2 regions of the Isoptericola sp. NPDC056134 genome follow, and region 1 is predicted to be linked to the other one. Evidence: riboswitches for the same ligand, from Rfam matches in the RefSeq annotation. Region 1 holds a riboswitch; the other holds the start of a gene.
The links. A riboswitch is a leader RNA that binds a small molecule or an ion and turns the genes downstream of it on or off. The one in region 1 is predicted to bind FMN.

Region 1 (3,584 bases):
TACCCGCAGGTGGGCGGCGGCGGGCTGCACGTGGCGCACGTCCTGTGGGGCGGGCTAGGCATGGCGCTCGCGGTGGTGGTGCTGCTGTCGTGGGTCGGGCCGGCGCCGCGGTCGCTCGGTGCGGTGCTGGGCGGCGTCGGCTTCGGGCTGTTCGTCGACGAGATCGGCAAGTTCGTCACCTCCGACAACGACTACTTCTACGAGCCGACGGCGGCGCTGATCTACGCGGTCGTCGTCGTGCTCGTGCTGCTCGTGGAGGCCCTGCACGGGCGACGGGCGCACCACCCCGCGGAGTATCTCGCGGTGGCGACCGACCGCGCCGTGGCCGGCGTGGCGGGCGGCTTCACGGACGGGGAGCGCGAGGAGGCGCGGGCGCTGGTGGAGCGGGGCCGCGGCGAGCCGGCGGCGGAGGAGGTCGCCGCGCTGGTGGAGGCCGTGCCGCGCGACGACGTGACCGTGCCGGACCCCGTCCGGGCGCTGGTCGTCCGGGTGTCCGCGTGGTTCGCCGAGGCGATGGAGCACCGGTGGGCCGCCGCGGTCGTGACGGTGGCGGTGCTCGCCACCAGTGCCGGGTCGGTCGTGGTGGCGCTGCGGGTGCTGCTCGGCGGGATCGCGGTGCCGTCCTGGGTCGGCGTCGGGATCCTCGTGGCCGTCGCCGCGACCGTGGCGTGCGTCGTGCGGGCGCTCGTCGTCGGCCCGCGGGACCACCGCGCGGGGGCGGTGTGGGTGCGGCGCGGGGTCCTCGTCAGCCTGCTGGTCACCCAGCTGCTCGCGTTCCGCGCGGTGCAGTGGGTGGCGGTGGCGGGCCTGGTGGTGGATCTCCTCGTGCTCGTCGCCCTCGGCGTCGCGCTGGGGCGGGACGACGAGCGGCGCACGGCGCGCGGTCGCGGGTGAGACGTGCGCCACTCGGGCTTGCCACGCGGGCGCGGGCCGTGGCACGGTCGGCGATGACGAGCGAATTGCTCGCGTGCTCTGGGGTCGGTGAAATTCCGAGCCGGCGGTGAAAGTCCGCGACCCGGTCACAGCCTGTGACCGGTTGACCAGGTGGAACTCCTGGACCGACGGTCAAAGTCCGGATGGGAAGCGCACGCGACGGCTCCCCGTCCGGTCCGACCCCCGGCCCCTCGGCCGGTGTCGTCCTTCGTGACGACCGTCCGCGACCGGTCGGTGCGAGCACGTCCGACCCCGCCTTCCTGCCCCGGGGTCCGCGACCGGACGACAGGGGCAGGACGGATGAGTGCCACCACGGCAGAGCGCGCCGCGATGCAGCGTGCGCTCGAGCTGGCCGCGCAGGGGCCGGCACGAGGACCCAACCCGCGCGTCGGGTGCGTGCTCCTCGACGCCGACGGTGCTCCGATCGCGGAGGGCTTCCACCGCGGCGCGGGCACGCCGCACGCCGAGGTCGAGGCGCTGCGCCGTGCGACCGAGTCCCGCGGCCCGGGCGCCGCGCGCGGGACCACCGCCGTCGTCACGCTCGAGCCCTGCAACCACCACGGCCGCACCGGTCCCTGCGCCGACGCGCTGCTGGCCGCGGGGGTCGCGCGGGTCGTGCACGGCCAGCACGACCCCAACCCCGCCGCGTCGGGCGGCGCCGCACGCCTGCGCGCCGCGGGCGTCGAGGTCGTCGGCGGCGTGCTGGCGGACGAGGCGCGCGCGCTCAACGCCGTCTGGACGCGCGCGCAGGAGCTCGGCCGTCCCGTCGTCACCTGGAAGGTCGCGAGCACGCTCGACGGGCGCTCCGCGGCCGCCGACGGCACCTCGCGCTGGATCACGGGACGGGCCGCGCGCCACGACGTGCACCGCCTGCGCGCCGGGGTGGACGCCGTCGTCGTCGGCACCGGCACCGCGCTCGCCGACGACCCCGACCTCACCGTGCGGCACGCCCCGCTGACGGGGCAGCAGCCGGACCGCGTCGTCGTCGGGCTGCGGGACCTGCCGCCGTCGTCGCGCCTCGCGCGGGCCGCGGCCGCGGGGGAGGCCGTGATGCACCTGCGCACCCACGACCCGCACGAGGTGCTGGACCTGCTCTGGTACCGCGAGCACCGGCACGTGCTGCTCGAGGGCGGGCCGGCGCTGGCCGCCGCCTTCTGGCGCGCCGGCCTGGTCGACGACGTCGTCGCGTACGTCGCGCCCGTGCTGCTCGGGGTCGGCGCGTCGGCCGTCGCCGACCTCGGCATCGGGACCATCGCCGACGCCGCGCGCCTCGACCTCCTCGACGTCGCCGTCCTGCCCCGGGACCCGGACGACGCCACCGACATCCCCACCGTGCGGCTCGCCCTGCGGCCGCGGAAGGAGCGCTGAGCCATGTTCACCGGAATCGTGGAGGAGCTCGGCACCGTCGTCGCGGTGCGCGAGCACGCCGACGGCGCCCGCCTCACCGTCGCCGCCGACACCGTGCTCGAGGGCGTCCGGCTCGGCGACTCGATCGCCGTCGACGGCTGCTGCCTGACCGTGGCGGAGACGGGGGTGCACGACGGCCGCGCCACCTGGACCGCCGACCTCATGGCCGAGACCCTGGCCCGTACGAGCCTCGGCGGGCGGCGAGCCGGCGACCCGGTCAACCTCGAGCGCGCGCTCGCGGCGGACGGACGGTTCGGCGGGCACGTCGTGCAGGGCCACGTCGACGGCGTCGGGACGGTGCTCGCCCGCACGCCGGGCACGCAGTGGGAGGTCGTCGACGTCGCGCTGCCCCCGGCGCTGGCGCGGTACGTGGTGGCGCAGGGCTCGATCGCCGTCGACGGCGTGAGCCTCACCGTCGTGGACGTCCGCGACGACGCGTTCACCGTGAGCCTCATCCCCGAGACCAGGGCCCGCACGACGCTCGGCTCCCGCGCCGTCGGAGAGCGGGTCAACCTCGAGGTCGACGTGCTGAGCAAGTACGTCGAGCGGCACCTCGCGGCGACGGTGGCGGCACGATGAGCGGCGCCGTCGAGCGCGTGGCGCGGGCGATCGACGACGTCGCGGCGGGCCGCCCCGTCGTCGTCGCGGACGACGCGGACCGGGAGAACGAGGGCGACCTCATCCTCGCCGCCGACGCCGCGACGCCGGAGCTCATGGGCTTCCTCGTGCGGCACACGAGCGGCCTCGTGTGCGTGGGCGTGGCGGGGGACTCGCTCGACCGGCTCGGGCTGCCCCTCATGGTCGAGGCGAACGAGGACGCCTACCGCACGGCGTACACGGTGACGGTCGACGCCGCCACGGGCGTCTCGACCGGCATCTCCGGCGCCGACCGCGCCCGCACCGCACGCCTGCTCGCCGACCCGAAGGCGGTGCCAGCGGACCTCACCCGGCCCGGGCACGTGCTGCCGCTGCGGGCGCGCCCCGGCGGCGTCCTGGAGCGACGCGGGCACACCGAGGCCGCGGTCGACCTCGCGCGGCTGGCCGGGCGGGGCGAGGCCGGGGTGCTCGCCGAGCTCGTGCACGACGACGGCACGATGATGCGGCTGCCCGCGCTGCGGGAGTTCGCGGCCGAGCACGGCCTCGCCCTGATCAGCGTGGCCGACCTCGCCGCCTACCGGCGCGCCACCGAGATCCTCGTCGAGCGCGTCGCCGTCACGACCCTGCCCACCCGGCACGGCGACCTC
Region 2 (3,584 bases), on a different contig from region 1:
GCCTTCGCCTGAGCCCTGCAGCCTTCGCACGACGGGGACCCGCGCAGCCGCGCGGGTCCCCGTCGTCGTCCCCGGCCAGGTCCACGGTGACGACGTCGGGGAGGCGCAGCCCGAGCCAGAACGCCCCTGCCGATGGACCAGGGGCGACGTGGCCGGTCGCGACCAGCCATGCCGTGAGCACCATGCCGTGCGTCCCGACCACCAGGTCGCCGCGGCCGGCGTGGTCGCGCACGGCGTCGTCGAACCGGCGGGCCGCGTCCGCCGCGGACTCCCACCCGTCGCGCCGCGTGTCGGGCGCGCCCTCGACCCAGGCGCGCCGCGCCTCCCGGAACTCCGGGGAGACGGGCTCGGGCGGTCGCCGGATCTCCCCGAACCGCGGGTCCGTGGGGACGTCGGCGACGCCGAGCGCGAGGGAGAGCGTCTCCACCGCCTTGCGCTCGTCGCTCGCGACGGCACGTGCGCCCTCCGGGAGGCGGAGCCCGCGGGCCGCGACACGGCCGGCACGGGACAGCGGCCAGACGTGCGGAGGGACGTCATCGGTCACGTGCGGGGCTGCATGACGGACGACGGTGACGCGCACGGGGCCAGTCTGCCCGCGCCTCGCGGACCGACGACCTTGAGTCCAGGGATGGCCGACGGCAGCTCGAGCTGCCGCGCCGAGCCCGAACTGCCGCGGTGAGCGCCGTCAGGGCGCGACCGCGGGCGTCGTCGCCCCCGCCTGGGCCTGCTCACGCCGGTGCACGCGCCACCACACGAAGAACCCGGTCAGGGTGAAGACGCCGTAGAACACGTACATCAGCGCCGTGGCGTAGTAGCCGGCCGACCAGAGCAGGGGCACTCCCACGACGTCCACTGCCACCCAGACCAGCCAGAACTCGACCCAGCCCTTCGCCATGCCGTACGTGGCGACCAGCGAGCCCATGAAGATCCACGCGTCCGACCACACCGGCTCGTAGGAGCCGAGGGCGCGGAACAGCGGGGTGAGCAGCAGGGTGCCGCCGACCATCACGACGACGATGCCGACGCGCTCCCGCCAGGTCGCCCAGTGGGGGTGCACCGCGGCGCCGCCGTCGGCGGGGATCCTGCCGTCGGCGCGGACCTCCAGGGCGGCACGCTCGGTGCGCCGCCACTGCACCCAGCCGTAGATCGACACGATCAGGAACATCACCTGCCGGCCCGCCTGGCCGAGCATGTCGGCGCGGCTCGAGTCGCCGAACCACGAGCCCATGAAGACCGTGAACAGCACCAGGTTGCCGACGATGCCGACGGGCCACGCCCACACCTTGCGGCGCATGCCGCCGAGCGCGGAGGCGAGGCCGAACAGGTTGCCGACGATCTCGCGCCACGACATGTGCTGGTCGCCGATGGTCAGCGTGGCGTTGAAGAACGCGTCGATCGCGTCCATCGTTCACTCTCCCGGTCCGAGGTGCGGCGTCCGGGGTGAGGGGTCGGCGCTCGCCGCGTCGGGCCCGGTAGGGCCGTCGTCGGCGGCACGACACCCGGCGGCACCCACCCTGACGGGTGCGTGCCGCACGTGCTTCCTCCCATCCGGACTTTGACCGTCGGCCCTGGAATCTCACCAGGTCAGCCGGCCTCTCCCCGCGTCTGCGGGTGGAGGCCGGGTCGCGGGCTGTCACCGCCGGCTCGGAATTTCACCGACCCCGGAGCACGTACGTGCGTGTCTTTCCACCGCCGGAGGTCCCGGCGGCGTCCTGCACAACTCAGGATGCCACAGCGGCATTCCCGGCGGCAGCGTCGTGTCCGGCCGTCTCGACCGGCGGTCAGGCCAGCGCGTCGCGGACGGCGCGCGCGACGTCGTCCGGCCCCGCCCCGGGCTCCAGCACCGTGACCACGACGCGCTTCCCGTCGCCGCCCGTCGCGACCGTCCGGGCCTCGCCGGCGGAGGCGACGTCGGTGTCGACGGCAGGGGCGGACGACGGCGCAGAGTCGTCGTCGTGCGGGAACGGGGAGACGGCGGCGCGCCGCAGGTCGGCGAACGCCTCCTCCAGCTCCGGCCGCAGGTCGAGGTGGGGGTTGCGCAGCCAGCGCCGCAGGATCGCGTTGTGCACCGCGACGACGGACGCCGCGAACGCGATCGACATCGTCGTGGTGGACCGGTCGGGCGGCAGCGTGTCGCGCAGGTAGGCGGTGAACGCGCGCTCGTAGCGGTGCGTCGTGACCAGCTCGCGGTCGCGCAGCGCGGGCACCTGCTGCAGCAGCTGGTGCCGGGCGATCGACGTCTCGCGCTGGCCCACGTGGTGGTCGAAGACGAGCCGCGCCGCGCGGCAGACCTCGAGGTACGGGTCGGTGGTCGGGTCCCACGCCCGCTCGGGCGCGCGGCCCGACTCCTCGCTGGCCCGCGCCTCGGGCCGGGTCTCCGCGAGCATGACGACGACCTCCTCCAGGAGCAGCTCGTGGTCCGCGAAGACCACGTCCTCCTTGGAGCGGAAGCGGCGGAAGAACGTCGCACGGCTGACGCGGGCGGCGTCGGCGATCTCCTCGACGGTGGTCTGCTCGTAGCCCTGCCGGGAGAAGAGGTCGATCGCGGCGTCGACGGCCTGGGCGTGGGTGTGCGTCCGGACGGCGGTCATGCCTGGGAGATTACTCCGGCACCGCCGGTCGTCCTTCCGGCGTCCGCTCGTCCGTGGACCCCAGCTGCAGCCGGTAGAACCGGAAGAAGCCGAAGTCGTCGACCGGCAGCACCTCGACGCCGGAGTAGCCCGCCGCACGCGCGTAGCGCCGCAGCGTGGCCGGGCGCATCACGGTGCCCGTGCCGGCCGACGGGCTCGTGGACAGGCCGTCCGGCAGGCACACGAACAGGCTGTAGCCGTACATGATCCGGTCGACGTCGTCGGCCGGGGCGCGGAACTCGTCGGCGACGGCCTCGTCCATGACCACCACGACGCCGTCGGGCCGCATCGCGCGGCGCACGCCCTCGAGCACGGCGACCGGGCGCGGCATGTCGTGCACGCACTCGAAGGCGAACGCCGCGTCGTAGGGCTGGGCGACGGCGAGCTCTGCGGCGTCTGCGAGGTGGAAGAAGGCTCGCCGTTCGAGGCCCGCCTCCGCGGCGGCCGCCCGTGCGGCGGCCACGGACGGACGGTCGACGTCGATGCCGTGGACCTCGGCGAGCGGGTACGCCTCGGCGAGCGCGAGCGTCGACCAGCCGAAGCCGCAGCCGACGTCGACGACGCGGGCCCCGGGCCGGGAGAGCGCCTCGTGGACGGCGGGCAGCGCCGCGAGCGTCGGTGCCAGGCGGCGCTCGAACCACGGGCGGTTGACGTCGGACTGCGCCTGGCGGGCGTCGTCGCCGAGCTGGTCCCACGACACCCCGCCGCCGTCCCGGTACGACTCGAGCAGACGGGGCAGCTGCGGCCCGATCGCGCCGACGAACCGGGCCAGGGGCGCCAGGTACGACAGCGAGGACGTGTCGGTCAGCACCTCCGCGTGCGCCGCGGGCAGCGCGTAGAGGCGGGTCCGGGCGACGGCCTGCGGGTCCGCGTCGAGCGCGGGTGCCGCGCCGGCGTCCTCCGCGACGAGGACACCGGAGGCCGCCTGCTGCTCCAGCCACTCGCGCGCGTACC

Region 2: it holds a riboswitch for FMN, as region 1 does, so the genes downstream of both, pnuC (nicotinamide riboside transporter PnuC) here and ribD (bifunctional diaminohydroxyphosphoribosylaminopyrimidine deaminase/5-amino-6-(5-phosphoribosylamino)uracil reductase RibD) in region 1, are expected to answer to the same signal.

The regions. Positions count from the first base shown of each region.
Region 1 is NZ_JBHJVM010000004.1:241,031-244,614, forward strand. It holds gene ACFCZN_RS06245 (hypothetical protein) at 1-894, shown strand, start outside; FMN riboswitch at 964-1,093, shown strand; gene ribD (bifunctional diaminohydroxyphosphoribosylaminopyrimidine deaminase/5-amino-6-(5-phosphoribosylamino)uracil reductase RibD) at 1,234-2,301, shown strand; gene ACFCZN_RS06255 (riboflavin synthase) at 2,305-2,919, shown strand; gene ACFCZN_RS06260 (bifunctional 3,4-dihydroxy-2-butanone-4-phosphate synthase/GTP cyclohydrolase II) at 2,916-3,584, shown strand, end outside.
Region 2 is NZ_JBHJVM010000016.1:51,063-54,646, reverse strand. It holds gene ACFCZN_RS15450 (histidine phosphatase family protein) at 1-580, opposite strand, end outside; gene ACFCZN_RS15455 (acyl-CoA dehydrogenase family protein) at 1-12, shown strand, start outside; gene pnuC (nicotinamide riboside transporter PnuC) at 686-1,405, opposite strand; FMN riboswitch at 1,531-1,674, opposite strand; gene ACFCZN_RS15440 (TetR family transcriptional regulator) at 1,782-2,591, opposite strand; gene ACFCZN_RS15435 (class I SAM-dependent methyltransferase) at 2,602-3,584, opposite strand, start outside.